4 regions of the Pseudomonas sp. LBUM1670 genome follow, and region 1 is predicted to be linked to each of the others. Evidence: predicted binding sites of a transcription regulator. Region 1 holds the regulator's gene; each other region holds the start of a gene.
The links. The regulator FliA, encoded in region 1, starts transcription of late flagellar genes. The targets are predictions, from matches to a motif close to CTAAAGTTTNNNNNNNNNNNGCCGNTAA.

Region 1 (7,966 bases):
CATGTTCATGATTTCATCGAGACGCGCGGTGTCGACCCGCACGGTGGTCTCGGCTTCGCTGGCCGGTTTTTCCGCAGGTGGCGCGGCCGGTGCACGGGCAGGCGCCGGTGCAGCGGCGGCAGGCTTCGGTGTTTCGGCTTTTGGCTCGGGCGCCTTGGCGACAAGTGCCGGGGCTTTGGCGACGGGCGCCGCTACCGAAGAAGCGGCAGAACCGGTGCCGACTTCAGTGAACTTGCCTTTACCGTGCAATTCGTCGAGCAGCGATTCGAACTCGTGATCCGAGATCAGATCGCTGCCAGCCGCTTTGGCGATGGGCGCAGCGGCGACCGGGACCGAAGCGATCGCCGATTCCAGCGCGTCGACGGCAAAGTTGCCCTTGCCGTGCAACTGATCGAGCAGGGCTTCGAACTCGTCGTCGGTAATGTCGGAGCTGTCGCCTGGCGCTTTCGGGGCAGCCGGTGCTGCGGGCGCGGCGATCGCGTCGACGGCGAACTGGCCTTTGCCGTGCAGTTGATCGAGCAACGACTCGAATTCTGCATCGGTGATTTCGTCGCTGGCCGCATTGGAAGCTGCAACCGGAGCAGCCGCCGGCGCCTCGGCCTGAGCCTTGACGGCGTTCAGCGAGTCCAGCAGTTGTTCGAATTCGCTATCGGTGATGTCGCCCGAATCGGCTTCGGCAGCCGGCTCTTCCACCACTTCAGCCACAGGCGCGGCTGGATCGGCGGTTTGCGGCTCGGCCAGACGGGCCAGGGCCGCAAGCAATTCAGGCGTGGCAGCCGTGATCGGGCTGCGTTCGCGGACTTCGCTGAACATGCTGTTCACCGCGTCCAGCGCTTCGAGAACCACGTCCATCAATTCCGAGTCGACGCGACGTTCACCCTTGCGAAGGATGTCGAACACGTTCTCGGCGATGTGACAGCACTCCACCAGCTCGTTGAGCTGGAGGAAGCCGGCGCCCCCTTTTACAGTGTGAAAACCGCGAAAAATTGCATTGAGCAAGTCCGCATCATCCGGTCGGCTTTCAAGCTCGACCAGCTGTTCGGACAGGTGCTCAAGAATCTCGCCGGCCTCAACCAGGAAATCCTGAAGGATCTCTTCATCGGCGCCGAAGCTCATTAAGGGTGTGCTCCTAACAGGTTTAAAAACCTAAAATACCTAGAATTCTAAAACCCTAGGCTGGATAGCAAATCGTCCACATCGTCCTGACCGGACACAACGTCTTCTCTTTTATCGGCATGAATCTGCGGACCTTCACCCTGAGAGAGATGTTTTTGCGGATCTTTTTCAGCAAGCATCGCTTCACGGTCATGTTCGATGCCCGCAAAGCGGTCCACCTGACTGGCCATGAGCACGAGCTTGAGCAGGTTGCTTTCAACTTCAGTAACCAATTGGGTCACACGCTTGATCACCTGACCTGTGAGGTCCTGGTAATCCTGAGCGAGCAGAATGTCGTTGAGGTTGCTCGACACCGCGCGATTGTCCGCGCTGCTGCGTGCCAGGAAACCGTCGACACGCCGTGCCAGTTCGCGGAACTCCTCGGCCCCGACTTCGCGACGCATGAACCGCCCCCAGTCCGTGCTCAGCGCCTGGGCTTCATCGCTCAGGCTGTTGACCAGCGGCGTGGAGTTTTCGACCAGATCCATGGTGCGGTTGGCGGCAGCTTCGGTCAGTTTCACAACGTAACCCAGACGCTCGGTGGCATCCGTGATCTGCGACACTTCCTCGGCTTGCGGCATGTGCGGGTCAATCTGGAAATTGACGATCGCGCTGTGCAGCTCGCGGGTGAGCTTGCCCACTTCCTGATACAGGCCGCGGTCACGGGTCTGATTGAGCTCATGGATCAGTTGTACAGCGTCGCCGAACTTGCCTTTTTCAAGGCTTTCGACCAGTTCGACCGCGTGTTTTTTCAGGGTCGATTCAAAATCGCCCTGTGAAGATTCGTTTTGGTCCATAGCTCCCCCCGTGGCGCAGTTTCTCAACCGATGCGTTCGAAAATCTTCTCGATTTTTTCTTTCAACGCCTGGGCCGTGAAGGGTTTGACCACATAGCCGTTAACACCGGCCTGGGCCGCTTCGATGATCTGCTCGCGCTTGGCTTCAGCGGTCACCATCAACACCGGCAGGTGCTTGAGCTTTTCATCGGCGCGCACGTGACGCAGCAGATCGATACCGGTCATGCCAGGCATGTTCCAGTCCGTTACCAGAAAGTCGATGCTTCCGCTGTTGAGAACCGGAATGGCAGTAGTGCCATCGTCGGCCTCGACCGTGTTGGTGAACCCAAGGTCACGCAACAGGTTTTTTATGATCCGCCGCATCGTTGAGAAGTCATCAACGATGAGGATTTTCATGTTCTTGTCCAATTCGACCTCCAAGCAGTCTTAAACGCGCCCAGCACCTGGACGCGCCATTTCATTCAATCCGGCAAAGCACTCTATGACTGTCTGGAGCACAACAGATCGAAACCGGCGCAGTTCAACACCACACCAACCACGTTCGCAGTGTCCCCACACTGCCTTCAGCGCGCTCGCCACTCCCCCAAACGCCCCCGCAAACGGGCCGCGCACTGGCTGTGTAACTGGCTTACCCGAGATTCGCTGACCCCCAGGACCTCACCGATTTCCTTGAGATTCAACTCTTCGTCGTAGTACAGCGCCAACACCAGTCGCTCACGCTCCGGCAAATTGGCAATCGCGTCCGCCAGCGCCGCCTGGAAGCGTTCATCTTCCAGATCGCGTGACGGCTCGAGATGAGCACTCGCGCCATCCTCGTGCAGCCCTTCGTGTTCGCCGTCCTGCAACAGATCGTCGAAACTGAATAACCGGCTGCCCAGGGTGTCGTTCAAAATCCCGTAGTAATCGTCGAGACTCAATTGGAGTTCGGCCGCAACTTCGTGATCTTTAGCGTCACGACCGGTTTTAGCTTCAATCGAGCGAATTGCGTCGCTGACCATGCGGGTATTGCGGTGGACCGAACGTGGCGCCCAGTCCCCCTTGCGGACTTCATCGAGCATCGCGCCGCGGATTCGAATGCCCGCGTACGTCTCGAAACTCGCGCCTTTGCTGGCGTCGTATTTGGTCGATACTTCAAGCAAGCCGATCATGCCGGCCTGGATCAGGTCTTCGACCTGGACACTGGCCGGCAGACGCGCCAGCAAGTGGTAAGCAATGCGTTTGACCAGTGGCGCGTAACGCTCGATCAGCTCGTACTGCGCGTCACGTGCCGACTTCTTGTAAAGGTTGTAACCGCTGGCTGTCATAGCACGGGACCTGCCGTTTGTTGCACGAGGCGCTCGACAAAAAACTCCAGGTGCCCACGCGGGTTGGCGGGCAGCGGCCAGGTATCGACCTTTTGTGCGATGGCCTTGAAGGCCAGGGAACACTTGGAACGCGGGAAAGCTTCATAAACCGCGCGCTGCTTCTGAACGGCCTTGCGCACGCATTCGTCGTACGGCACCGCACCGACGTATTGTAAGGCGACGTCGAGGAAGCGATCCGTGACCTTGGTCAATTTGGCGAACAGGTTGCGACCTTCCTGCGGGCTCTGGGCCATGTTGGCCAGGACGCGGAAGCGGTTCATGCCGTAGTCGCGGTTCAGCAGTTTGATCAGCGCGTAGGCATCGGTGATCGAGGTCGGCTCGTCGCAGACCACCAGCAAGACTTCTTGCGCGGCGCGAACGAAACTGACGACCGAATCACCAATACCCGCGGCGGTGTCGATCACCAGGACGTCGAGGTTGTCGCCGATATCGCTGAACGCCTGGATCAGGCCGGCGTGCTGTGCCGGGCTCAGATGCACCATGCTCTGAGTGCCGGACGCCGCCGGGACGATGCGGATGCCGCCTGGCCCCTGCAACAACACGTCGCGCAGCTCACAGCGGCCTTCGATCACGTCGGCCAGGGTACGTTTGGGTGTCAGTCCCAGCAGGACGTCGACGTTCGCCAGCCCCAGATCGGCGTCCAGCAGCATGACGCGCCGGCCGAGCTCAGCTAGAGCCAGGGACAAGTTCACTGACACGTTAGTCTTCCCGACGCCACCTTTGCCGCCGGTCACCGCGATCACCTGTACGGGATGCATGCTGCCCATGTTATTTCTTTACCTTGTCTTGCATAGACGGAGGCCACATTACTGGCTGCGCGTTCATCAACTGAACAATGCATGGCAGACCATCGATGTAGGTACAAAAACTATTCATTAATACCTCAGCTGACCTGCTTGGTCGGGCTGTGGTAAATATCAGCGAACATGTCAGCCATGGCTTCTTCGCTGGGTTCATCCTGCATTTGCACACTGACGGCGCGGCTGACCAGCTGATGACGACGCGGCAGATGCAAATCATCCGGAATCCGCGGTCCATCGGTCAGGTAAGCCACCGGCAACTCATGGCTGATTGCCAGGCTCAACACCTCGCCCAGACTTGCCGTTTCATCCAGTTTAGTCAGGATGCAGCCAGCGAGCCCGCAGCGCTTGTAACTGTGATAAGCGGCGGTTAGAACCTGTTTCTGGCTGGTGGTTGCCAGAACCAGATAGTTTTTTGATTTGATGCCACGACCGGCCAGGCTTTCGAGCTGCATGCGCAGTGCCGGATCGCTGGCCTGAAGACCTGCGGTATCGATCAGCACCACGCGTTTGCGCAGCAAAGGGTCCAGCGCCTGCACCAGGGACTGGCCCGGGTCGACGTGCGTTACCGACACGTTGAGGATCCGGCCGAGCGTCTTGAGTTGTTCCTGAGCGCCGATACGGTAGCTGTCCATGCTCACCAGCGCGATGTTTTGCGCACCATACTTAAGCACGTAACGGGCCGCGAGCTTGGCCAGGGTGGTGGTCTTGCCCATGCCGGCAGGACCGACCATGGCAATCACACCACCCTCTTCCAGCGGCTCGATTTCCGGTGTGGCGATCATCCGCGCCAGGTGCGCCAGCAACATGCGCCAGGCCTGACGAGGTTCTTCAATGTCGGTAATCAGTTCCAGCAGATCGCGGGACAACGGGCCGGACAAACCGATGCGCTGCAAGCGACGCCAAAGATTGGCCTGGGCCGGACGGCTGCCTTGCAGCTGGTTCCAGGCCAGGGAGCCGAGTTGTACTTCCATCAGCTCGCGCAGGCTGTTGAGTTCGAAACGCATCGAATCGAAAGCCCGCGGATCGACACCGCCGGTGGCTGGCGCAGGGGCCGGCGCTGCACGACGGGGTTCGGTGTAAGTCGGTTCGATCAGCGGTTCGGCGGCGGTCAGCGGCAGACCGGCGAACAACTGGCGATTGGTGGCCTTGTCGCTCTCGCCTTCGCTACGCAGGCTCAGTTCGGCCTGGGCGGTCACGATCCGCGACTGGGTCTTGCGCAGCTCGTCCTCGAGTTCCATGTTCGGAACACGCGGGGCCAGTGCCGACAGTTTGTAATCGAGGGCGGCCGTCAGCTCGACACCGCCGGCGATCCGGCGGTTGCCAATGATGGCGGCATCAGCGCCCAGCTCATCACGAACCAGCTTCATGGCCTGACGCATATCGGCGGCGAAAAAACGCTTAACTTGCATAAACCACTACCTCAGCCGTTGGGCCCTACAGTCGCAACGATGGTCACTTGCTTGTTGTCAGGGATTTCCTGGTAAGCCAACACATGCAAACCCGGGACTGCCAGTCGGCCAAATCGCGACAGCATCGCGCGAACCGGACCGGCCACCAGCAGAATCACCGGTTGACCTTGCATTTCCTGACGCTGCGCCGCTTCGATCAACGAGCGTTGCAGTTTTTCGGCCATGCTTGGCTCCAGCAGAACGCCCTCTTCCGAGCCTTGTCCTGCCTTCTGAAGACTATTGAGCAATATTTGTTCCAACCTTGGCTCAAGAGTGATAACTGGTAGCTCCGACTCAGTCCCTACAATGCTTTGGACGATTGCACGGGATACGCCGACGCGCACAGCGGCCACCAGAGCGGCAGTATCTTGACTCTTGGCGGCATTGTTCGCGATTGCCTCGGCGATGCTGCGAATGTCCCGCACGGGCACCTGTTCGGCCAGCAACGCCTGGAGAACCTTGAGCAACTGCGACAACGACACCACGCCCGGCACCAGTTCCTCGGCCAGTTTAGGCGAGCTTTTGGCCAGCAATTGCATGAGTTGCTGCACTTCTTCGTGGCCGATCAGCTCACTGGAGTGTTTGTACAGAATCTGGTTCAAGTGAGTTGCCACTACTGTACTGGCATCGACCACCGTGTAACCAAGGGATTGCGCCTGCGCACGCTGGCTGATTTCGATCCAGACCGCTTCCAGCCCGAAAGCCGGATCTTTGGCGGTGATGCCGTTGAGCGAACCGTAGACCTGACCCGGATTAATCGCCAACTCCCGATCCGGATAAATCTCCGCTTCGGCCAGGATCACCCCCATCAGGGTCAGTCGATAGGCACTTGGCGCGAGGTCGAGGTTGTCACGGATATGCACAGTCGGCATCAGGAAACCCAGATCCTGGGACAGCTTCTTGCGCACGCCCTTGATCCGCGCCAGCAACTGACCACCCTGATTGCGATCCACCAGCGGAATCAGGCGATAACCGACCTCCAGACCAATCATGTCGATCGGCGTCACATCGTCCCAGCCAAGCTCCTTGGTTTCCTGCGCGCGAGCGGGCGATGGCAGCAGCTCCTGCTGACGCTTGACCTCTTGCAGGGCCTGAACCTTGACGACGTTCTGCTTCTTCCAGAACAGGTACGCGCCACCGGCCGCGAGGGCCGCCATGCTCAGAAAGGAGAAGTGCGGCATGCCGGGCACCAGGCCCATCACCGCCATCAAACCCGCCGCGACAGCCAGCGCCTTGGGTGAGGCGAACATCTGGCGATTGATCTGTTTGCCCATGTCTTCCGAACCGGAAGCACGGGTCACCATGATCGCGGCGGCAGTGGACAACAGCAGTGATGGCAATTGCGCCACCAAACCGTCACCGATGGTCAGCAGCGCGTAAACCTTGCCGGCATCGCCGAAGGTCATGCCATGCTGGAAGATACCGACCGCCATACCGCCGATCAGGTTGATGAACAGAATCAGCAAACCGGCGATGGCGTCACCGCGCACGAATTTGCTGGCACCGTCCATGGAACCGTAGAACTCGGCCTCCTGGGCCACTTCCATCCGGCGCATTTTTGCCTGGTTCTGATCGATCAGGCCGGCGTTCAAATCGGCGTCGATCGCCATTTGTTTACCGGGCATTGCATCGAGGGTGAAACGCGCGCTCACCTCGGAAATCCGCCCGGCACCCTTGGTCACCACGACAAAGTTGATGATCATCAAAATCGCGAAGACCACGATACCGACCACGTAGTTGCCGCCGATCACCACCTCGCCAAAGGCCTGGATCACCTTACCGGCAGCGGCATGGCCGTCCTGGCCATGGAGCATAACCACCCGCGTGGAGGCCACGTTCAGCGCCAGCCGCAACAGCGTTGCCACCAGCAAAATGGTCGGGAACACCGCGAAATCCAGCGGCCGCAAGGCGTAGACGCAGACCAGCAACACGACAATCGACAGCGCAATGTTGAAGGTGAAGAACACGTCCAGCAGGAACGGCGGCACCGGCAACATCATCATGGCCAGCATGACCAGCAGCAACAACGGCACACCCAGATTGCCCCGACTCAGGTCGGCGACGTTAGTGCGGGCACTGTTGAGTAACTGAGAGCGATCCACCGGTTTTCCCCGTTCCTTTAAAGCAAACTTTTGACGCCCGAAGCAGGCGCAGAGCGGCTACTGCAAGAAGCCTTCCAACTTTTGCAGGGGTTTGGAACAGGGCGGTTATCGAGGGGGATTTGTGTTGCCTGAACAGACGCCTTCGCGAGCAAGCCCGCTCCCACATTCGACCGCATTCCTCTGGTAGAGCGCGGTTAAATGTGGGAGCGGGCTTGCTCGCGAAGGGGCCCTTAGTGACAACACTAAACTCAGGAATCGCGCCGCAGATCCGGCGGAATCGGCAAATCATCCTTGAGCG
Region 2 (7,966 bases), 780 kb from region 1:
GGGGCGCTCTACAAGGACAATGCAAGTTTTTGGTTGTCTCTCAAGCCCGGCAGGTTTCCGCGCATTGTCGTGGAAAACGAGATCGACCGCGCCGCCGTCTTCTGCACGCAAAATGGAAATACCTGGTTTGGTACGCGGTTGATGGAAGACTTCCCGACCTATTCATTGGCATGCGACGAAGGCGTTCCGGTGACCACCGCGCCCTCCGCCAGATTTCCGCTATCTGCCCAGACCCTCGCGTACGAAGACTGGCTTGGCATGAAGCCGGTGCGCTTGAACGGCGCGTTTTTTCATGAGCTCGTGCTATTCGACGACTTCAGCAATAACCAAAGCAGGCACCTGCGTTACCGTGCCATGGGTGAAAAGCTGCTGGCGCACGTGAGTCATGAGGAGCACCCAGGCGTATTCATTCTTCGCGGTAGCGCCGGTGACTTGCGCCTTTTGCGCAACGAACTCGAGATCGCCGAACATCTGCGCAAGACTCGGGGGTTTCGCGTACTCGATCCTCTGAAAACCGACGTCCCGACCATCGTGGCGACCTGTGCCGGAGCGCAGACCGTGATCGGGGTCGAAGGCAGCCAGCTCGTCCATGGTGTCAATGTACTGCGCCAGGGCGGTTCGTTGCTGGCCCTGCAGCCACCGAACCGTTTTGTCAGCTATTTCAAGTACCTGACGGATCGCGACCAGCAGAATTTTGGCTTTGTGGTCGGAACACCTGAGGGCGATGGCTTCACAATCGATATTGAAGAGGTGGAGCGCACACTGGATCTGTTTCCTTCCTGACGGTTGTTTTGGGAAAAGTCCGAAACAGGTCTGATATCAGCGGCCAGCGAACTTAGCACCGCTTGAAAAAGTGCTGCGAATGGGGCTGTATTGCCTTCAAACATCAATTCCCCCTATGTCCCGTCGCCAGGATCTGTTCATGCCGCTGAGTTTTCACAAGATGCACGCCAATGGCGATGACTTCGTGATCGTGGACGCGAGAAACACCGTCAATCCAGTGACCAGTGCCATCGCTCGGCGAATGGGTGATCGCAACCGTGGCGTCGGATTCAATCAACTCGCGGTGCTGCTCGATTGCGATGACGCAGCAGCGCGCTTGATGTTCTGGAACGCTGATGGCTCCCCGCTGGACGCTTGTGGGAGCGCAACACGCGGTGCGGCGGACAGGCTGATGCGCGAATCAAACACGACTTCTGTCGCACTACGGACCAACCGTGGTCTGCTGACGTGCGAACGAACTTCCACCGGTACCATCTCGGTCAGCATGGGAGCGCCGCTTTTCGGCTGGTCGGATATTCCTCTGGCACAGGAACTGGATACGGCTGTCCTGCCTCTGGACGGCGGGCCAGCAGCGTGCAGCATGGGCAATCCGCACTGCACCTATTTTGTGGATGACCTGACGGCGATTGATATCGCGACAATCGGTCAAACCATTGAAACCAACCCCTTGTTTCCCCTCAAAACGAACGTCCATTTCGTCCAGATCATTGACCGCAAGCATATTCGGTTGCGCATTTGGGAGCGTGGGGGCGGTATTCCGCTGGGTTCGGGTTCCTGCTCTTGTGGCGCTGCTGTTAACGGGATTCGTCGTGGTTTGTTGGACGATACCGTTGAGGTTGAATGTGATGGCGGGACCGTAACCGTTCAATGGGATGGTGTGGGGCCGGTGTTTCTCATTGGGCCGGTAGAGGCGAGTTTTTCGGGACAATTGCGGATAGCTTATTAAAAGTTTGATTGTAACCGGACGGCGGACACACCTTCCGCCCTGGGCAATAAGGACGATTGTGGCCACGTATTTTTAAGCGGACCCATTCTCGAAGCACTGCATTTCCGGATGCTGGCCCAACAAGACCTGTGCCCGAAGGATCGGCTATCACCAAAGCTCTCGATTCCAGCCTCAAGCGCTGGATGCCATTGACTCGATTTCTCGAGGACGGTGCTGTACCCATAGATGATAAGGCGGTCGAAAACCAGATCCGGTCGTGGGCGCTTGAACGCTCGAACGGGTTGTTTGCAGGCTCGTTACGCAGCGGCGGTTGCCTTGTCGAATAGCCTCAAAGTAGGACTAAACAATCGTCTGACGGTGCCGATAAATGTAAGCAAATATATCTGCAGTTCTTGATCAGAGATTTTTATGAAATGGAAGATTCGCAACAAGGTTCTGATGTTATCGGTTGCTCCGGCGCTTGTACTCGCATTAATCATTCAGTTGCTGGCCTTATCTGAGCAGCAGTCCCTTGGAGAAAGAAGCCTGGAAGAAACCCGACAGGCTTTGATCAAGACCCGTAAGGACGAGCTGGTTCACTACCTTGATATAGCCTATAGCACCATCCAGCCGTTGTACGAAGGCTCTGACGCGATGAACCCGGCAACACAGGAGGAAGCCAGGCTCAGGCTGCGCAATTTGCGTTATGGACAAGACGGTTATTTCTTTGGCTACGGCGACACCGGCGATCGGATATTCCTTGCTGGCAAGGACGAAGGGAAAAACTTCTGGGACCTCAAAGACAGCAACGGTACTTACCTCGTTCGTGAGCTGACCGCCGCCGCCAGGCGTGGCGGTGATTTTGTGACGTACTACTTTCCCAAGCCGGGCGCAGATACCAAGCCTTACCCGAAGCTTTCATACAATCGCTACCTGGATAAGTGGCACTGGACTATCGGCACCGGTTTTTATATTGATGGCCTCGATGCACTTATTACCGAGCAAACCCGCAGTCAGCAGCAGACTATGGACGCACTGCGGTGGAAGCAGTGGGGAATTATGGTTGCTTTGTTGTTGCTGCTAAGTCTCATCGTCGCCTATGTCACGCGTAGCATAGTCAGACCTCTGAACCTTCTGACGGGTAACTTGAAGGCCTTGGCCTCCGGAGACGGGGACCTGACTATCCAACTACCAGTGGACGGAAACGAGGAAACTGCGCAACTGGCCATCGCCTTCAATCGGTTTGTCAGCAATATCCGTGACATGGTGCTCGACCTTGCACGCTGCGCTCGATTGCTGCAGGAACGCAACGAACAGCTCAAGCAAAGTGCCCAGCATGCTGCTGACGCCCTTGACCAGCAGACCCAGGATGCAGATCAGGTCGCTCATGCCATGGAGCAGATGGCCCTGGCTACGGAAAACGTGGCGCAGTCGGCACAAAGCGCAGCTCAGGTAACACGCGATACAGACAACCAGGCTCAAGCCATGCACAACAATGTGGACGACACAATGAGTGCAATCGGTGGCCTGGCAAACGACATCGGCAAGGCCGCGGAGGATATCCAGATATTGGGCAGAGATGTTGAGTCCATAGGTTCGATTCTCGATGTGATCCGGGGCATTGCCGACCAAACCAATCTACTGGCCCTCAACGCCGCTATAGAAGCTGCACGTGCTGGCGAGCAGGGGCGCGGGTTCGCCGTGGTGGCCGATGAAGTACGCTCGCTAGCGCAGCGAACTCAGAAAAGTACCGCTGAAATACAGGACAAGATCAGCCAACTGCAACAAGGTGCGCGTGCCGCAGTGAGCACCATGCAGGACAGTCTTAGTGGTAGCGAGCGTGCAGTTAACAAAATTAATAGCACCGGTCAGATCCTTGTCGAGGTCAGCAATGCTGTGTCGGAGATCAACGGGATGAACAACCAGATCGCTACGGCAGCTGAAGAGCAGTCCAGCATCGGTGCCGAGGTGAACCAGAGCCTGTCAAAGATAAGCCGTCATATCAGCGAGACCCAAGCTATCACCACCCGCAACAACGAAATGTGTGTCGACCTGGATCAGCTATCCAGAGAACTTACCTTGCTGGTTAATCGCTTCCGGGTCTAAATCGATCGTAAGTATAAAGATTGGTATTTCGTCCACCGACGCGGTAGCCGTTCGGTAATCTCACTCGCCCGCTGTGTCGGCAGGCGCGTGAGAACTCTTTCAGGTACGCATACGGCCGTTGCTCGAACAATCGGGCAGCAAGGATTGAAGTGCGAATGCCCATAAGCAATGTGCCACAATCGCCATCGTCACAGCATGATGATCAGGCGGATGAAATGGATGGCGTTGGATTGCGGTACGAAACGGAAGAGTTGATCGTCAGGCAGGTGCACACAGACCGATTGCACCAGCTGTTCCGCCAGTCGGTTTCAGCGGTATTCGGCAGCTTTCTCGCGGTGTTGATGCTGTGCTGGCTGTGCTGGGAACGTTTTGATCATACGGTCATTGCGTGGTGGATAGCGCTGCTGGCGGCGGCGTCGTTGTTGCGGATTTCGATGTTCATCGCCTATTTCCGCAGTCCCGTCAGTGAGCGTACCCCTCAGCGCTGGGAGCGCACGTATTGGGCCACGCTCGTGTTGTCCGCCGGTATCTGGGGCGGCGGCGCGCTGGCGGTCATGCCGGCCGATGACCTGTTGGCCCAGGCCCTGGTCATGCTCTTTTGCGTCGGAATGTCTGTCAGTGCGGTGTCCTGTTACTCGGCCTATCGCTACATGACGGTCGTGTCCATTTCCCTGGTGCTGTTGCCTTGTACGATCTGGCTGATGCTTCAATCCACATCCCTGCAGGTCGGCATGGGGGTGGCGGTTCTGGTGTTCGCCTCCTTTGTGTTCAGCGCGACGCGCAACCTGTCCGACGCACTGGAAACCGCCTTTCGTCTAACCCGTGAAATGGAGCAGGCGCACAGTGTTTCCACCCGTGCCGCCCAGACGGATGAGCTCACAGGCCTGATGAACCGCCGGGCTTTTTTCGAACACGCCCAGCAACTGTATGGCCACTGCAAGGACAACCACTTGCCGCTGTGTGCCGTGATGCTGGACATGGATCATTTCAAGCACATCAATGACACCTACGGGCATCAGGTCGGGGATCAGGTGCTGCGGCAAATGGGCTCGGTCATCAGCTGTTCGTTTCGCGAAACCGACGTTTACGGCCGGTTGGGCGGGGAGGAGTTTGCTGTTTTGCTGCCGGACACATCGATTGAGGTCGCGCAGAACATTGCCGAGGAACTCATCCAGTCGATCGCCGGACTGATGACCGGGCCGGTCCATCGCATCTCGGCCAGCGGCGGTGTCGCGTCAATGAATGCCGAGGATAACGATCTGCACAGTTTGATGAACAACGCGGACAAGGCGCTGTATCGAGCCAAGGCGCGCGGGCGTAATCAAGTCGCGGTTTCCGAGTAGCCTGCAAGACCGTCATAAAACAGCACGATGCAACGAATGCCACGTCAGGGCCTCATATAAAAACGAGCGGCGCCTTTAGTGCAGAAGGGCGGATGCCATTTTTTCATGACGAGAGGTGATTGTTTCCATGACGGCGGCTGAGAAAAACCATGTGGACTGGCTGGTCGAACAATCGATGCTGCATGCCGCAAGACAACGGGCCAGGCTCTACTCGGGGCAAGGCCGTTTGTGGCAACAGCCCTACGCGCATACCCGGCCCCGTGACGCCTCGGCCCTGGCTTCCGTGTGGTTCACCGCGTACCCGGCGTCCATAGTCACCCGTGAAAATGGCACCGTGCTCGAAGCCCTGGGGGACGAAACCTTATGGCACGCCTTGTCGAGAATCGGTATCCAGGGGATTCACAACGGCCCGCTGAAAAGGTCTGGCGGCCTGTCGGGCAGCAAGCACACGCCCACCATTGACGGCAACTTCGACCGCATCAGTTTCGACATCGATCCGCAGTTGGGCACCGAGGCCCAGCTTCAGGCGCTGACGCGCATGGCCGCCGCGCACAATGCGGTCATAATCGACGATGTCATCCCGTCGCATACCGGCAAAGGCGCGGATTTTCGCTTGGCCGAGATGGCTTATGAAGACTATCCGGGGCTCTACCACATGGTGGAAATCCGCGAGGAGGACTGGCCGCTGCTGCCCGATGTCATCGAGGGCCGTGACGCGCAGAATCTCAGTCCGCAGCAGGTCGATGTGCTGCGCGACAAGCATTACATCGTTGGCCAGTTGCAACGGGTGATCTTCTTCGAGCCCGGGGTCAAGGAAACCGACTGGAGTGCGACTCCGATTGTGATCGGGGTCGACGGCAAGCCGCGACGCTGGGTTTACCTGCATTATTTCAAGGAAGGGCAACCGTCGCTGAACTGGCTGGACCCGACCTTCGCCGCACAGCAAATGATCATCGGCGACGCGCTGCACGCCATCGACGTCATGGGCGCGAAAATCCTGCGGCTGGACGCCAACGGTTTTCTCGGCGTTGAACGCAAGCTCGATGGCACCGCCTGGTCGGAAAGCCATCCCTTGTCGATCACCGGTAACCAGTTACTGGCCGGGGCGATTCGCAAGGCTGGCGGTTTCAGTTTTCAGGAACTGAACCTGACCGTTGACGATATCGCCGCCATGTCCCACGGCGGCGCCGATCTTTCATATGACTTCATCACCCGACCCGCTTACCAGCACGCGTTGCTGATGGGCGATACCGAATTCCTGCGCTTGATGCTGCGTCAGATGCATACCCTCGGCATCGATCCGGGCTCGCTGATCCATGCGTTGCAGAACCATGACGAACTGACCCTCGAACTGGTGCATTTCTGGACCCTGCACGCCCATGACACCTTTCTCTATCAAGGGCAGACGTTCCCCGGCAACATTTTGCGTGAGCACATTCGCGAGCAGATGTACGAACGCCTGGCCGGCGAGCACGCGCCGTATAACCTGAAATTCGTCACCAACGGCGTGTCCTGTACCACCGCCAGCATCATCACGGCAGCACTGGGGATTCGCGACCTCGACACCATTACCCCGACGGATATTCAGCAGATACGCCAGATTCATGTGCTGCTGGTGATGTACAACGCAATGCAGCCGGGCGTGTTCGCGTTGTCGGGTTGGGATCTTGTCGGCGCACTGCCGCTGCCGGCAGAGCAGGTCGCGCATCTGATGCTCGATGGCGATACCCGCTGGATTCATCGCGGCGCCTACGACCTGGTTGACCTCAATCCGGAAGCGGAGCTGTCGGACGGGCAGATGCCGCGCCCAAAAACGCTGTATGGCAGCCTGACCAGTCAATTGAAAGACCATGACTCGTTTGCCTCGCAGCTGAAGCGGATCCTGGCGGCGCGCCGTTCCTACGATATCGCCGCCAGTCGCCAGATTCTGGTCCCGGATGTCGAACATCCTGGGTTGCTGATCATGGTCCACGAACTTCCGGCCGGCAAAGGCACCCAAATCACCGCGCTGAACTTCGGCTCGACAGCGATCACCGAAACCCTGCACCTGCCCAATATTGCCCCGGGGCCGGTGGTCGACATCATCAATGAACGGGTCGAAGGCGATCTCACGCCTGAGGGCGAATTCACTATCACGCTGGATGCCTATGAGGGACTGGCACTGCGTGTGGTCAGTAGTTCGCCGATGATCTAGCCCGTTTTGCGGACGCCGGGAGGGCTTCGATGAATTCAGATCTGACGTTCGGCATTGAAGAGGAATACTTCATCACTGACCTGCGCACTCGGCGCATGTCGGAGGGGCCGCCCGGCGCAGCCATTGAAGCCTGCAAGACTGAATTGGGCCCGTGCTTTGCCTATGAAATGTTTAAAGGGCAGGTCGAGGTCGCTTCTCCCGTTTTTACCGACGTTGCGCATGCTGCGAAGTATCTGGGCACAGTTCGCAAAAACTTGCGACAAACGCTTGATCCTTATGGCCTGGGACTGCTCAGTGTCGGCAGCCATCCGCTGGCGGACTGGCGTCTGCAACAGGCCACAGAGCAGGACCATTTTCTTCAACTGTTCGAAGACTACCAGCGCGTAGCCCGCCGTAGCCTGCTGTCCGGTCTGCATGTGCATGTTGAAATTCCGGGTCACCTGGACCGTATCCACGTGATGAACGAGGTCTTGCCGTGGACGCCGTTTTTGCTGGCCTTGAGCAGCTCTTCACCGTTTTGGGAGGGCGCCGACAGCGGTTTTGCGAGCTACCGGCAAACGGCCTGTGATGAATGGCCGCGGATGGGCATTCCGGAGTTTCTTGAAGATCAATCCG
Region 3 (7,966 bases), 2.7 Mb from region 1:
GGCCTGCTCCGGCCCCGGCGCCCAGACAAATTCACTCGCAGGGATAATGCCGTCATCCGCCACGTCCATGCCGAAGGAATCTTCGCTGAAACGCACGATGTACTGGCCGGTTTTGCGATTGAGGCCGACGAAACCTTTGAGCTGGTCGGCGGCCTGGCAGATGAGCTGGGAAGTGATGCGCATGATAAACCTCACACAAGTGATCGATGGTTTACACGCAGGGCAAGATGAAAGGCGTTCCCTCTGCCGGGGAAATTGCCGGAGCCAAGAGTACTGCAAAGAGCCGCACAAAAGCGCTGAAAAAATCTGCTTTAAACACGTTTATGTCGGTCTCGCGATAGCGCAAGCGGCGCTCAGTTGTTAAAAGTGGACGTCTTAGAAAACACTCTGCGAAAGGATCTCGACCATGACTGTTACTTTCACCAAGAGCGCTCTGCTGCTGAGCGTGCTGCTCGGCCTCGGCCAGGCGCAGGCCGCCAGCGAGCCAGGCCCGGCCTCACTGGCAACACGCTCGGGCATCCCGCACCCGGCGGTGATTGCCCACCGTGGCGCCTCCTTCGATGCACCGGAATCCACCGCCGCGGCCTACAAACTGGCGCGCGATCTGGGTGCCGACTACCTGGAACTGGACCTGCAACGCAGCAAGGACGGCGTGCTGTTTGCCCTGCACGACAACAACCTGCAACGCACCACCGACGTCGCCAGCAAATTCCCTGAGCGCAAGGACAGCCCGGCCAACGCGTTCACGATCGCCGAGCTGAAAACCCTCGATGCCGGCAGCTGGTTCAACACCGCGTACCCGGATCGCGCGCGTCCTTCCTACGCGGGTCTGAAAATCCTGACCCTCGACGAAATCATCGACATCGCCCAAGGCACTCCGCTGCACAAGCCCGGCCTGTACATCGAAACCAAAGAACCCAAGCAATTTCCCGGCATCGAGCGCGACCTCAAGGATAAATTGCAGGATCGCGGCTGGCTGAGTCCGGCCGGTTCCAAACTGGCGAAAAGCAATCTGGCGGTCGGCCAGGGCAAAGGCAAGGTGGTGCTGCAAACCTTCGAGAAGAGCAGCCTCGAACTGCTGGAAAAAGAAATGCCGCAGGTGCCGAAGATTCTGTTGCTGTGGGTCGGCGAAGGCAGCATCGAGCCGAAGTCCAAAGTGACGTTCGCCGAGTCTGGCGACAAGGATAAAGCCACGTACTACGCCAAACAGGAACCGAAGGACAAGGCCGAATTCCAGCAATGGGTCGAGTACGCCAAGGCTCAGGGTGCGATCGGCACCGGGCCTTCAGCAGCACTGACCAAGGGCGGCGATCAGAGCTACTCGGACCTGGTGAAACCGTGGATGAACCAGTACACCCACGATCAGGGTTTGTTGGTGCACGTCTACACCGTCGATGATGCGGTGGATTACCAGAAAGTCATGGACGCCGGGGTCGATGGGATCTTCACCAACCGCGCCAGCGAGCTGCTCAAGTTCTACAAACGCCCGGCGGCGGCGAGTGTGGCGCAGCTGCTGACAAACAACGGTTATTGATCCAAAACCGTGGCGCACCCTTCGCGAGCAAGCCCGCTCCCACAGGATTGATGCAGAACATGTGGGAGCGGGCTTGCTCGCGAAGCCTTTGCAAACGACGCGGTCCCGGGAATTAAGCCTGAATTAAGTTGCCACATTTAATCTGGCCCCACTTAAACGGCTCACCCAAGGAAAGAACTTCATGATGACTTTGACTGCCCTGTTCACCGCTGCCGCCCTGACCCTCACCGCAGGCCTGGCCCAGGCGGCTGATGTTCCCGTCGATCAGATCCCGCAGTTGGTCAAAGACGGCAAGATCAAGTCGCTGGAAACGCTGAACAAAATCGTGCTGGACTTGCACCCCGGTGCCACGATCACCGACAGCGACCTCGACAAACACTCCACCATCTACGAGTACGAAGTTGAACTCAAAGACGCCAAAGGCGTTGAATGGGACGTGGACTTGAACGCCGCCACCGGCGAAGTCCTGAAAAACAAGCAAGACGACTGATACACACACAACAAAGCCGCACGATTTTCGGATCGTGCGGCTTTTTTGCGTTCCGGTGACGCCTTATGCGCTCAAACGCGCCGTCACTTCATTCAACTGCCCCGACAACCCGTGCAGGTTGTGGCTGGCGGCTTCGGTGCGCTGCACGTTGTCCAGGTTGGTACTGGCGATGCTGGTGATTTCGGTGAGGTTGCGCGAGATGTCTTCGGCGACCGAGGTCTGCTCTTCGGCAGCGGTGGCGATCTGGCGGTTCATGTCGCGGATGGCTTCCACCGCGTGGGTGATGCGCTCCAGCATGGCACCGGCCTGAGTCACTTGCTCGACGCTTTCTTCACTGCGCGACTGACCGCTTTCTATCGCCTGGGCCGCGTCCACCGCACCGGTTTGCACGGTCTGGATGATCTGGTTGATCTCGATGATCGACGCCGCCGTGCGCTGGGCCAGGCTGCGCACTTCATCGGCCACCACCGCGAAACCGCGCCCGGCTTCACCGGCACGGGCGGCTTCGATAGCCGCGTTGAGCGCCAGCAAATTGGTCTGCTCGGCGATGCCGCGAATCACTTCCAGCACTTTGCCGATGCGGCCGCTGTCGGTTTCCAGCTGTCGAATGACCGTCGCGGTGTTGGCGATTTCGCCGCGCATACGGGTGATGGTGTGGATGGTGCCCTGCATGACTTTTTCGCCTTGCTGGGCGGACTGGTCGGCGTCATCCGCCGCACGCGCGGCATCGGCGGCGTGGCGCGCGACTTCCTGCGCGGTGGCGGACATTTCGTTCATCGCCGTGGCCACCTGGTCGGTGCGGTTGAACTGCTCGTTGGTGCCGCTGGCCATGAGGCCGGCGATCGCTTTCAGCTCACCGCTGGCGCCGTCCAGATCCTTGGCACTGACCTGCAGGCGGCTGAAGGTGTCGGCGAGGAAATCGCGCAGCGTGTTGGCCGCGGTCGCCAGTTTGCCCAGCTCATCCTGGCGGGTGCTGGCCACGCGGTCGGCAAACTTGCCCTGGCTGAGTTGCGCCACGTAGTCGATCAGTTTGCGAATCGGCTCGACCAGATTGCGGTTGACCAGCCACAAGCTGAACAGGCCGATCAACAGACCTGAAGCGAGCATCACGATGATCCCCAGCAACACAGTGCGATCGGCGCTGGCGCTGATCAGCTTCGACTGTTCGGCACCCTGTTTGCGCAATTCACTGACCAGTTCGCTCAGTTGATCACTGGTCGCCCGGTCCACGCCCTTGACCGCCGTGTCGCCCGCGGTTGAATCGGCACCGGCCGCCACGTAGGCATCACGGCCCTTCTGGTAGGCCGCGCCTAACACGCGGTGTTCGTCACGCAGACGCTCGATGCGGGTCTTGAGTTGCGGCTCGATGCCCTTCTGCCCGGCCAGTTCGCCGAGGATGCCCTGCACTTCGCGCTGACGGTCTTCGAATTGCTTCCAGTATTTGTCCAGGTCCGCCGGTTGCTTGCCGCGCAGCAGGACGTTCTTCCATTCCTGGACCTGCACCTTGAATTGCAAGTTGGCTTCATCGATCAATTGTGAAGTGTGCAGCGGCCCTTCAATCAGATTCGCGTAGCTCTGAACGCCGCTGGACAGAAAGTGAAAACAGGCCAAAGCGATCAACAGCATCGCAAACAGACTGCCGCTCAGCAGAGCGAGAATTTGCGCTCTCAATGACTTTTGCAAAAACATCGGCAAGTACTCATGACAGGAATGAGGCACGCCCGGTGTGAGGCGTGAAAGTAATCCGGACATCCCTGTCTGCGGCGTGGGCCGGTGGTCGAAGGCGCGCAACTTAACCTAAGCGTGATCGGCGTTCCAGAGCGCTTCTTGAAGATAATCCGACCAACAGCAACGCAAACGTTTGCGTTACCAAATCGTCACAAAAATGTCATCACGCCTTGCGATGATGCGGCCTGTAGGAGCGAGCTTGCTCCGGGCGGCGTTCCGACGATGGTCGTTAACGAAAACGGGGCGTAGCAGGATGAACGCGGTGCCCTTGCGTTCATCGCGAGCAAGCTCGCTCCTACGAGAGTCACTCCCCTTGCGAGACTTCATGAACCACAGCATCGACCAAAGCCATCGCGACCCGGACCTGTTCGGTCTGCTGTACGGTTTCAGTTTTCGCCCCGGCGAACGCGGTCGCGAGATCGATTCGGCCATGGCATTGCGGTGCCTGCAGCAATCGGACGACAGCGACGAATTTCTCTGGCTGCACTTGAACCTCGCCCACGCCGCGTGCGAGCGCTGGATGAAAAGTCATCTGGAATTGCCCGACGAGTTTTTCGAAGCCCTACATGAAGGCTCGCGTTCGACGCGCATCGAGCATGTCGATTCGGCGTTGCTGGCGGTGGTCAACGACGTGGTATTCAACCTCAGCAGCATGGTCTCCTCGGATGTGTCGACGCTGTGGGTGTGCGCCCGCAGCCGGCTGATCATCAGCGCGCGCCTGCAACCGCTGCACTCGGTGGACAAGTTGCGTTCGTCGGTGAAGGCCGGTGAACGCTTTCGCTCGCCGCTGGAATTGCTGGTGCATTTGCTGCGCGACCAGGGTGAAGTGCTGACGCAGATCGTGCGCAAGACCAGCCTCAGTGTCGATCAGATCGAAGATGAGTTGCTGTCCTCGCGGCTCTCGACCAACCGCGCGGAGCTGGGCGCCAATCGCCGGGTGCTGGTGCGCCTGCAACGATTGCTGGCGCTGGAACCGGGCTCGTTGCTGCGCCTGCTCAACCGTCCGCCGCAGTGGTTGCAAAAGGAAGACGTGAAGGAGCTGCGCAAGTCCACCGAGGAGTTTGCGCTGATCATCAACGACCTCACGGCGCTGGGTGAACGGATCAAACTGTTGCAGGAAGAGATTGCCGCCAACCTCAACGAACAGAGCAACCGCACGCTGTTCACCCTGACGGTGGTGACGGTGCTGGCGTTGCCGATCAACATCATTGCCGGTTTCTTTGGTATGAACGTGGGTGGGGTGCCGCTATCCGAGGATCCGGAAGGGTTCTGGATTCTGGTGGCATTGGTGGCGACGTTTACCGTGATTGCGGGGCGTTGGGCGTTTCGTAAGCGCCAGGATCTGTAGGAGCGAGCTTGCTCGCGAAAAACCTGAGGGCGCCGCTGGATATCTGATTTTACGCGTTATCGTTCACGACCATCGCGAGCAAGCTCGCTCCTACAGGGGACTGTGTTGGGTTCAAAAAACTCAAACACTGATTTAGCGCAGCCTCTCTGTAACATTTGGCAATGATCATGACTGACACTCCCTCCCCCCTCAGGATTGTCCGTTATGGCTACTCCTTCCTACACCGCCGCCCAGGCGTCCGCCCGCAGCGCGAAGCCGCAGTTCGATAAAAAACCCGGCCTGCTGACCATTGTGATTTTCTTCGCCGTGCTGGCCATCGGGCTGTTGTTCACGGCATACAGCCTGATGCACGACATGAACGAACTCGGCACGGTGGTCACCACCTGGACGCCGTTTCTGCTGCTGGGCGTGGCGCTGCTGATCGCGCTGGGCTTTGAGTTCGTCAACGGTTTCCATGACACCGCCAACGCAGTGGCCACGGTGATTTACACCAACTCCCTGCCGCCGAACTTTGCGGTGGTCTGGTCCGGGTTCTTCAACTTCCTCGGCGTGCTGCTGTCGAGCGGCGCGGTAGCGTTCGGCATCATCGCCCTGCTGCCGGTGGAGCTGATTTTGCAAGTCGGGTCGTCCGCCGGTTTCGCGATGATTTTCGCCCTGCTGATCGCGGCGATTCTGTGGAACCTCGGCACGTGGTGGCTGGGTTTGCCGGCGTCTTCGTCGCACACCCTGATCGGTTCGATCATCGGTGTCGGCATCGCCAATGCCTTGATGCACGGGCGTGACGGCACCAGCGGCGTGGACTGGGCGCAAGCGACCAAGGTCGGTTATGCGCTGCTGCTCTCGCCACTGGTCGGCTTCGGCTGCGCCGCGTTGTTGCTGCTGGCCCTGCGCGCCTTCGTCAAGAACCGTGCGCTGTACAAAGAGCCCGAAGGCAACACCCCGCCACCGTGGTGGATTCGCGGCATGTTGATCCTGACCTGCACCGGCGTGTCTTTCGCCCACGGCTCCAACGACGGGCAGAAAGGCATGGGCCTGATCATGCTGATCCTGGTGGGCACCCTGCCGATGGCCTACGCGCTGAACCGCACCATGCCGGCGGATCAGTCGCTGCAATTCGCCGCCGTGGCCGAAGTCACCCAGCAGGCGCTGATGAAAACAACCTCGCTGCCGGCGCCGGCCGATCCGCGTCCGGTGCTCTCCGAATACATGCGCAGCAAGGAAGCCACGCCGCAACTGATCCCCGCCCTCGCCGCGCTGGCCGGCAACATCGGCAATGAAGTGAAGGGCTACGGTTCGCTGGCGAAAGTCCCGGCCGAGGCCATGGGCAACGTGCGTAACGACATGTACCTGACCAGCGAAACCATTCGCCTGATGGACAAGAACAAGGTCGGCAACTTCGACGCCGACACCACCGGCAAGTTGCAATTGTTCAAGCAGCAAATCGACAACGCCACGCGGTTTATCCCGCTGTGGGTGAAAATCGCGGTGGCGATTGCGCTGGGCCTGGGCACCATGGTCGGATGGAAACGCATCGTGGTGACGGTCGGCGAGAAAATCGGCAAGACCCACCTGACTTACGCCCAGGGTGCCTCGGCGGAAACCGTGGCCATGCTGACCATCGGCGCGGCGGACATGTTCGGATTGCCGGTGTCGACCACTCATGTGCTGTCTTCGGGTGTGGCCGGGACCATGGTTGCCAACGGCGGCGGTTTGCAGATGAAGACCATCCGCAATTTGCTGATGGCCTGGGTGTTGACCTTGCCGGCGGCGATTTTGCTGTCGGGCAGTCTGTACTGGCTGTTCACCCAAATCTTCTAACCCGCGCAGCCCGCCCCCCTGTAGGAGCGAGCTTGCTCGCGATGGACGCCAACGATAACGCGTATTCTCTGGATGCACGCGTCGCCCTGAAATCCATCGCGAGCAAGCTCGCTCCTACAGGGGGCGTTATGCTGCGATCTTTGGCTTTTATCCTTCACAAGCCTGGCGCATGAGGACCCGCTCCCGCACCACGTCATACGCCCAGTGGTAAACGTAGGTGTACGGCAGGAAAAACAGCAACACACCGATATCCAGCAGGAACGCCTGCCACAGGCTGACCTTCAGCCACCAGGCAATCAGCGGTACGCCAACCGCCACCAGTCCGCCTTCAAACAGCAGCGCATGGACCACTCGCAGCCAAGCGTTGCGCTCCAGGTCGAAACGCTCAAGCAGGCGATCGAAAATCCCGTTGAACACCACGTTCCAGGCCAGCGCCAACGCCGCGATCACCACCGTGACGACGCCCATGTCGAGCATCGGTTTGTCCATGATCCACGCCAGCAACGGGGTGCAGATCACGATGGCCAGCAGCTCGAAGCCGATGGCCTGAAAAATACGTTCAGTAATGGATTTTTGGATGTTCATGAGCAGAACTCCTGAGTGACTGTGGTTGCCATGATCCATCCTCACACCGATACTTCAAAACCAATAACCATCGACCAAGGCGATAGTTCATGGCCTCCCAGGAAGTGTTGCAGGCATTTGTGCAAGCGGCGACCCAAGGCTCGTTTTCCGCAGCGGCGCGCAAACTCGGCCGCAGTCAGTCGACCATCAGCGCGGCGGTGGCGAGCCTGGAGATTGATCTGGATCTGATCCTGTTCGATCGCAGCAGCCGCAAGCCGACCCTCACTCCGGCCGGACATGTGATGTTGCAGCGGGCCGAGGAAATCCTCGCGGCGACCAGCCGTCTGGAAATGACCGCCAGCCAGTTGGCTCAGGGGGTTGAACCGAAGCTGACCGTGGCGATTTCCGACACCTATCAATCCGACCGCTTCGAAGCAGCACTCAGTGCGTTCGAACAGCGATACCCGGACCTGGAACTCGAATG
Region 4 (7,966 bases), 790 kb from region 1:
CCGCCGCACCTGCGCCGACCAACGCCGGAATACCGAGCGCGCGGGCGACGATGGCGCTGTGCGCGGTAGCGCCGCCACGGGCGGTGAGGATGCCGGCGACGCGGGTTGGATCGAGACGCGCCACGTCGGACGGACCGACTTCGTCCATCACCAGAATGTAAGGTTGATCAGGTTCACTCAGGGTTTCGACGCCGCTCAGTTGCGCCAGCACTCGTCTGCCGATATCGCGCAAATCTGCCGCGCGCTCAGCGAGCAAGGCATCCTGCAGGGATTCCTGTTGTTTCGCCGCCGCTTCGATCACCGCCATCCACGCCGCTTCAGCGCTTTCGCCTTGCTTGAGGCGAGTCTCGACTTCATCGGTCAGTTCCGGGTCGTCGAGCATTTCCTGGTGGGTGATGAAGATTTCGCGAATGGCTTTGGATTTGCTGCGTTCGATCAGCCCTTCGATGTCGCGACGCACGTCCGCCAGCGCTTGCTTCAGACGCTCGCGCTCGATGGCGGCGGACTCACCGCGCAATGGGTAGTCGATGGTTTGCAGCACCTGAATATGCGCCGGGCCGATGGCAATCCCCGGCGCGGCGGCGATAGCCTGGACCAGACTGCCGGACGCTGGCGCGAGCAACACTTCGGCCACATCGGCAATCACTTCGCGCTGTTGGCTCACGGCCGGCAATGGCTCGATTTCTTCACCGAGTCCTTCTTCGATCGCGGCCAGCAAGGCTGGCAAGGCGTCGGCAGCAATGCTCGGTTCGGCGATGAATTCCAGCACCTGACCACGACGGGCGCCGAGGCTGAGCAACTTGCTCAAGCTCTTCACCGACACAGCGCTGTCCTGGCCATCAACAATGCGCACACGAATCTCGCCTTCAAAACTTTTCGCCAGTTGCGCGAGGATTTTCGCCGGGCGCGCATGCAAACCGTGGGCATTGGCCAACGCAATGCGTGCGCTCGGCCAGTCCGCCGGCAATTCACCGCCGAGCACTTCGAGCACTTTGCGGCTGCTGGTGGCGCGGCCCAGTTCATGGCCACGGCCTTCGATCAGCAACGCACACAGGCGCTCAAGCAAGGCTTGATGCGCTTCGCCGAGGCTGGCCAGACAGAACAGGCCACTGAGCGGTTGACCGAGATAACGCATCGGTTTATCCGGGGTGACAAAAGCCAGGCCCGGGCGCTTGACCGTTTGTTCGCTGTGCAACCACCACAAGCCATCGCCCAGTGGCAGCGCTTCGACCTGTTGCAACACCGCGGAGAAACCATTGCTCACACAATCTGCCTGACGCAGTAAACGGGCACCGCGCCAGACCAGTTCTTCGAAGTCATCGGCCGACACACCCAGGCCGATCATCTGTGCATCCAGCGCCAGTTCCTGCGGCGCGCCTTGCAGCAGTTTCAACAAGGCTTCGGCGGAACCGGCACGACGCAGGGCCTGGCCCAGATCGGTCTCGCCGAGGGCGCGGGTCAGCAATTGCAGGAGTCGCAGGTGTTCGTCGGATTTGGCCGCAATACCAATCGCCAGGTAGACGATCTGACCGTCGCCCCAATCCACGCCTTCGGGAAACTGCATCAGCCGCACGCCGGTGGAAAACACCTGATCGCGGGTTTCCGGTGTACCGTGGGGGATGGCAATACCTTGACCGAGAAAGGTCGAGCCCTGGACTTCGCGCGCTTGCAGACCGGCGAGATAACCGTCGGCCACCAGGCCATCGGCGACCAGATGTTGTGCCAGCAGGTGCAGCGCTGCGGACTTATCCACAGCCGATTGCCCCATGGAAATCTGCTCTATCGTGAGCTCGAGCATGCTTTCTCCTTTTTGGCACCTTGAGGTGCCAGGTATTGTTTTGAATGAAGTCAGCTTAAGCGCTTAATCATCACTTTTGGCGGTTTCACGGCAGAACCGGCCAAATGCACCTGAAACGTAGAAAATACGCCTGCTGAATCGTTTAATCTAGACTGATTGGCACGTTACTCGATAATGTCCCATCCTTGAAGTCCAACTGTCGGATACGTTGAGACAGGGTCGCCTGCCTGAATCGGGTAGCATTGGCGAAAATGTCGGCCGACAAACAAGGAAAACCCGCGTTGAAACTCAGTGATATCGCCCAGCTGGCCGGTGTGTCCGTGACCACCGCCAGTTATGTCATCAATGGCAAGGCCGAACAGCAGCGCATCAGCAGCGCCACCGTCGAGCGCGTGCGCGCGGTTGTTGAAGAACATGGTTTCACGCCCAATCCCCAAGCGGCCGGGCTGCGCAGTCGGCACACCCGCACCCTGGGCTTCATTCTGCCGGATCTGGAAAACCCCAGTTACGCACGTATCGCCAAACTGCTGGAGCAAGGTGCCCGAGCCCGTGGTTATCAGTTGCTGATCGCCAGCTCCGACGACGCGCCAGACAGCGAGCGTCAATTGCTGAAACTGTTCCGCGCCCGGCGTTGCGACGCCTTGATCGTCGCCAGTTGCCTGCCCGCCGGTGACGACAGTTACCGTCAGTTGCAAGCCAAGGGCATCCCGATCATCGCCATCGACCGGGTCATGGAGCCTGAGCATTTCTGCTCGGTGATCAGCGATGATCGCGAAGCCAGTCTGCAACTGACGCGCAGCCTGCTCGATCCGTTACCCAAGCAAATTGCCCTGATTGGCGCACGTCCCGAACTGAGCATCAGCCAGGAGCGGGCGGCCGGGTTCAAGGAAGCATTGGCCGGGTTCAAAGGAGAAATCCTGATTGAACACGGCGAATCGTTCAGCCGCGAGTGCGGCAAGCAGATGATGGAAGAAATGCTCCAGCGCCTGGGTCATTTGCCGGATGCGCTGGTAACCACGTCCTACGTGTTGCTTCAGGGCGTGTTCGACGCCTTGCACGACTTCCCGTTGAAAACCCGTCCGCTGCGCCTCGGCACGTTCGGTGACACGCAGTTGCTGGACTTCCTGCCGCTGCCGGTCAACGCCATGGCCCAGCAGCACCAGCTGATCGCCGACAAAGCGCTGCAACTGGCCCTGGCCGCCATCGAGCAATCCGATTACCAGCCGGGTGTGCAAGCCATCGCGCGGACCTTCAAGCAGCGTATTCGCCAGGACTGAACCGTGGAGCTGATCGACAGCCACACTCATCTGGATTTTCCGGACTTCGACGAGGATCGTCAGGCGCTGCTCGCCGAGAGCCGCGCCCTCGGCGTGAGGCGGATGGTGGTGCTGGGGGTTTATCAGGCCAATTGGCAGCGCGTCTGGGATTTGGTGCTGAGCGATCCCGATCTGCACGCGGCGTTCGGTTTGCACCCGGTGTATCTGGATGAGCATCGCCCTGAAGACTTGCACGAACTGGGTGACTGGCTGACCCGTTTAGCCGGTCATCGCCAACTATGTGCGGTGGGCGAAATAGGCCTGGATTACTTCATCGAAACCCTCGACCGCGAACGCCAGCAGGCGCTGTTCGACGCGCAACTGCAACTGGCAGCGGACTTCAATCTGCCGGCGCTGATTCACGTGCGGCGCAGCCACGCGGCGGTGATTGCTACGCTCAAGCGCTTCAAGTTGAAACGTGCGGGCATCATTCACGCCTTCGCCGGCAGCCAGGAAGAGGCCCGTGAGTACATCAAGCTCGGTTTCAAACTGGGCCTTGGTGGCGCGGCGACCTGGCCGCAGGCGTTGCGCATGCACCGCGTGCTGGCTGAATTGCCGCTGGAATCGGTGGTGCTGGAAACCGACTCACCGGACATGGCGCCCGCCATGTTTCCCGGTCAACGCAACAGCCCGGCGCATTTGCCGGCGATCTGCGAGGCGCTGGCGGGAATCATGGCGATCAGTCCTGAACGGCTGGCGGCTGTCAGCACGGCCAATGCGTGTGAAGTGTTCGACTGGTAAATCAGTTAATGCACACAACTCCTGTGGGAGCGGGCTTGCTCGCGAAAGCGGTATAACAGTCGACATAAATGTTGAATGTTAGTAATTCTTCGCGAGCAAGCCCGCTCCCACATTGGTTTTCTGTGGGTTCTCTAGACCCGGAACGCACTGATCAACTGTTTGAGCTCAACCACCTGAGCCGACAACGCCCGGCTGGCGTCCTCGGTCTGGTGCGCACCTTCAGCGGTGCGCTCGCCGGCACGGTTGATCTCGACGATGTTCTGGTCGATGTCGTGCGCCACGGCAGTCTGTTGTTCCACTGCGGCGGCGATTTGCTGGTTCTGGTCGACGATCATGCCGACTGCGCCGAGGATATTCTCCAGCGCTTGCTGGACCTTTTCCGACTGCCCCACCGTGCCGTTGGCCATCTGATGGCTGGAGCCCATGGCCTTCACCGCCGCACCGACACCGCTGTGCAGTTTGGCGATCATCTGTTCGATTTCTTCGGTGGATTGCTGGGTGCGTTTGGCCAGTGTCCGGACCTCGTCCGCCACCACCGCGAAGCCTCGACCCTGCTCGCCCGCCCTCGCCGCCTCGATGGCCGCGTTGAGCGCCAGCAGGTTGGTCTGCTCAGCGATGCTTTTGATCACTTCCAGCACGCGGCTGATGGACTGGCTGTCGCTGGCCAGTTGATTGATCACCAGCACCGATTGATCGATCTCGCTGGCCAGTGCGGCAATGCTGCCCTGTTGCGATTCCACCAGACCGCGCCCGCTGATGGTCTCGTCGTTGACGCTGTGGGCGCTGCTGACCGCCGCCGCCGCACTGCGGGCCACTTCCAGTGACGTGGCCGACATCTGATTCATGGCCGTGGCGACCTGTTCGATCTGCGTGCGCTGCCCCGCGACGGCCTGGTTACTTTGGGCCGATACATTCTGGACCTGACCGGCCTGGCGCTCGACTTCACCGACGGTGTGGCCGACACGCTCGATCAGGTCATGGATTTTCTTCACGGTGCCGTTGAACACCTCGCCCAACTCGCCCAGTTCATCACGGCTGTTGGCGTTGAAGGTCACGGTCATGTCGCCGGCTGCCACCTTATCCATCATCGCGCCAAGACGCTTGAGGGTGGTGCGGGTCGAGGCGTAGAAGCCGCCATAGAGATAAAAAATCAGCACAAACACCACCGACAACGCAACGGCCTGCAGAACCATGTGCGTGCGGTTCTGAGTCAGTCGTTGTTGCAACTGGGTATCGAGGAATTTCAGGGTGGCTTCGTTGAGTTGGTAAGTCTGGTCCATCAGGCCGGTGACCTGATCGTAGAAGGCCTGCCAAGGCGCATCGAGGGTGTCAGCCATCACCACTTGCTCTTCGAACAGTTCACTGGCTTTTTTCAGCGTCGCCTTACTGCTCTCGGCCTGGGCGCTCAGGGTTTCACGCGCCGCTTTGCTTGAGCCCAGCGTGTCCTGCAACTTCAGACCGTACTCGGCCTGCAGCTTTTCGATCTGCACCAGCAACTCATCGAAACGGGTGCTCGACGACGAATTGAGGAACCCTTGCCCCAGCGAATAGGAGCCCATCGCGCGGCCATCGCCCAATATCTGGGTGACGGGTGGCGTGACATTGGTAATGAGTTCAGTGAGCTGACGCATGTCGCTCTGGTTGTCGCGGCTCAAGCCTGCCTGACTGGCGATGATCTGGCTGAAAATCTGTGCGTTGCCGAGCAACTTGCCGATCAGCGCACTTTTGCTTTGCAGGGAGTTTTCCGTTTGCTGGGCCTTGAACGCGCTGATCATTTCATCGCGTTTGCCATCGAAAACCGTGATTAGTTCCGGATCGGTGGTCATCGCCACCAGCCCTTGCAGGCGGGCCAGCACGCTTTGTTCCAGAGCACTGATCTTGGATTCGACATTGCCAGCCTTGCCGGACTGGCCAAGGGTGACGTTGATCTGCACCAGGTTGTTCAGGGTTTCCAGATCGCGTCGCAGGGCCAGACTGCTGCCCAGCAAGTCGAGGCTCTGCAGTTCAACCTGAGTGCCCTGGAATTCACGATAGGAATCGCGCACCAGGTAAAAGTTGGTCACCAGCATCGGCACCAGGAACAGAACGCTGATCAGGCTGAACTTCATGCCGAAGCTCAGGCGATTCATTAGCGCAACGGCGGGATAGAGCAAGCTCTTCACTGGAAGTCTCCCTTTGCATTCTTATTTTTATTGGCAGGCACAGAAAGGCAGCAGATAGCCACTACTCAGTGCAATCTCTGTATAGCTTAAATCGGCGGGAGGGTTTGTAACTTAAGGTAAATGGCGGGGAACTGCTCTTCAGGCAGAGGGTGTCCTTTCAGACAAGTGATATCCCTTGTGGCGAGGGAGCTTGCTCCCGTTCGACTGCGAAGCAGTCGCAAACCTGGACAACCAGGTCTGTCTGAACTGATGCCGGGGGCGCTTCGCACCTAGCGGGAGCAAGCTCCCTCGCCACAATGAGTTCACTTCAGACGTAGGATTATGGCAATACGGTCCACAGCGCAAAACCGGCGTACCAGAGCACCGCCGCTCGCAGCAGCAATTCCCAGATCCGGTCGAGACTGTTGATGCCGTCCGGTCCGACCACCGGTGCAGGAATTTCACCGGCCACCAGCCCGACTTTCTCGATCAACCGTGCGGCGCTGATGTTCCAGTTCAGCAGTTCGTGCAGCATCACCCGGCTGACCGCGACAAAGTTGCCGACCAACGCGAAGCTGGCCGCCAGCAGACGCACCGGCACCCAATCGAACGCATGGCGCAGTTGTGTGGCGCGCTCGACGACCGCCAGGTTCTGCCCATGTTCTTCGGCAAGTGCCAGCAGTCGATAGCTCAGCGCCGCCACCGGGCCCAACAGGAAGTACCAGAAAATCACCGCAAAAAAGCTCTGGTAGGCCTCCCAGAGCAGATGCCCTTCAACCCGCTCCAGCAGTTGCTCGCCGCTGTCGGCGCAAATATCCAGGTCGCGTTTTGCCACGTGAGCGGCGGCTTGCAGGTCTTCCCGGCGCCAGGCATCGCGAAACGGCCCGAGACCGGCCAGCAAATCGCCGCGACCCAGGCTGTAGATGACCACCAGCAAATGCACCGGCAACGCCAACAGCCCGTAAGCGACCGGTTCCAGCACCACCAGCAGCAAACCCAGCAGCGCCACCGGCAGCAATACCAGAATCACCAATATCAACCACGGACGACTGACCAGGCGCGGGCTGACTTCCAGCTTGTGCAGCTCGCGCACCCAGCCGCCGTCACGTTGAACCCGATGGCGCAGGGCCGAGAATTTCTCGATCCACACCGCCAACAGCAACACCAGAAAACTCATTCTTTTTCCTCTTTAGCCAGGGCGGCGCGCCAAGGCGGTGCGATAACGTGCCCAGTCGAACGCCGGCCCCGGATCGGTCTTGCGCCCCGGTGCGATATCGCTATGCCCGCAGATGCGCTGTGCGGTGATGGCCGTGAAGGTGCTTTGCAGCTGTAAGGTCAGGGCCGTCAACGCATCATATTGAGCGTCGGTAAACGGTAGATCATCCGTGCCTTCGAGCTCGATGCCCACGGAAAAATCGTTACAGGTTTCCCGGCCATCGAAACATGACACCCCAGCATGCCAGGCACGCTCTAGACAGGAGACAAACTGAGTGACGGTGCCGTCACGCTCAATCAGAAAATGCGCGGACACCCGCAGGTCAGCGATCCCTTCAAAGTAGGGATGCTCTGTGACATCCAGCCGGTTCTGGAAAAATTCCTGCACCTTGCCGGTGGCGAACTGCGCCGGCGGCAGACTGATGTTGTGGATCACCAGCAGGGAAATTTCGCCCGTGGGGCGCGCATTGAAGTTGGGTGAAGGGCAGACATTCACGCCCTGGCACCAACCGCTCGCGGGGTCCAACTGCATACAGGTTCCTTCAACGTCGACTGTGTGGGCGCCCAGTATGCCGCGATAGCCCCTCGGCGCGCGATCACTTGCCGCGATTGAGACGCCGCAGGTTGCCGATCACCGATTCCAGAGCCCGGTCGAACAGCAAGGTGTCGTCCAGGGTTCGCACCGCGCCACGGCAAAAATCCAGGGCCAGGCCGGTACGGCTGCGCTCCAGCACTTTCATCCCGGTGCGATCGAC

Region 2: a site for FliA is predicted at 2,069-2,096, ahead of ACA073_RS11175 (methyl-accepting chemotaxis protein). Genes of this name have one in related genera too.
Region 3: a site for FliA is predicted at 3,829-3,856, ahead of ACA073_RS19885 (methyl-accepting chemotaxis protein). Genes of this name have one in related genera too.
Region 4: a site for FliA is predicted at 6,106-6,133, ahead of ACA073_RS03925 (methyl-accepting chemotaxis protein). Genes of this name have one in related genera too.

What each region holds. Positions count from the first base shown of each region.
Region 1 is NZ_CP166783.1:1,661,432-1,669,397, reverse strand. It holds gene ACA073_RS07625 (chemotaxis protein CheA) at 1-1,116, opposite strand, end outside; gene ACA073_RS07620 (protein phosphatase CheZ) at 1,164-1,952, opposite strand; gene ACA073_RS07615 (chemotaxis response regulator CheY) at 1,976-2,347, opposite strand; gene fliA (RNA polymerase sigma factor FliA) at 2,515-3,255, opposite strand; gene fleN (flagellar synthesis regulator FleN) at 3,252-4,082, opposite strand; gene flhF (flagellar biosynthesis GTPase FlhF) at 4,199-5,527, opposite strand; gene flhA (flagellar biosynthesis protein FlhA) at 5,539-7,668, opposite strand; gene flhB (flagellar biosynthesis protein FlhB) at 7,917-7,966, opposite strand, start outside.
Region 2 is NZ_CP166783.1:2,446,122-2,454,087, forward strand. It holds gene ACA073_RS11160 (glycosyltransferase 61 family protein) at 1-783, shown strand, start outside; gene dapF (diaminopimelate epimerase) at 923-1,729, shown strand; partial or broken gene ACA073_RS11170 (IS66 family transposase) at 1,811-2,037, shown strand; gene ACA073_RS11175 (methyl-accepting chemotaxis protein) at 2,138-3,814, shown strand; gene ACA073_RS11180 (GGDEF domain-containing protein) at 4,030-5,157, shown strand; gene treS (maltose alpha-D-glucosyltransferase) at 5,285-7,351, shown strand; gene ACA073_RS11190 (carboxylate-amine ligase) at 7,381-7,966, shown strand, end outside.
Region 3 is NZ_CP166783.1:4,371,535-4,379,500, forward strand. It holds gene ACA073_RS19870 (DUF2025 family protein) at 1-183, opposite strand, end outside; gene ACA073_RS19875 (glycerophosphodiester phosphodiesterase) at 407-1,534, shown strand; gene ACA073_RS19880 (PepSY domain-containing protein) at 1,716-2,024, shown strand; gene ACA073_RS19885 (methyl-accepting chemotaxis protein) at 2,088-3,713, opposite strand; gene ACA073_RS19890 (transporter) at 4,078-5,100, shown strand; gene ACA073_RS19895 (inorganic phosphate transporter) at 5,305-6,918, shown strand; gene ACA073_RS19900 (multidrug/biocide efflux PACE transporter) at 7,066-7,503, opposite strand; gene ACA073_RS19905 (LysR family transcriptional regulator) at 7,593-7,966, shown strand, end outside.
Region 4 is NZ_CP166783.1:866,931-874,896, reverse strand. It holds gene ptsP (phosphoenolpyruvate--protein phosphotransferase) at 1-1,798, opposite strand, end outside; gene cra (catabolite repressor/activator) at 2,080-3,075, shown strand; gene ACA073_RS03930 (TatD family hydrolase) at 3,079-3,855, shown strand; gene ACA073_RS03925 (methyl-accepting chemotaxis protein) at 3,987-6,017, opposite strand; gene ampE (regulatory signaling modulator protein AmpE) at 6,337-7,173, opposite strand; gene ampD (1,6-anhydro-N-acetylmuramyl-L-alanine amidase AmpD) at 7,186-7,743, opposite strand; gene ACA073_RS03910 (DUF1631 domain-containing protein) at 7,808-7,966, opposite strand, start outside.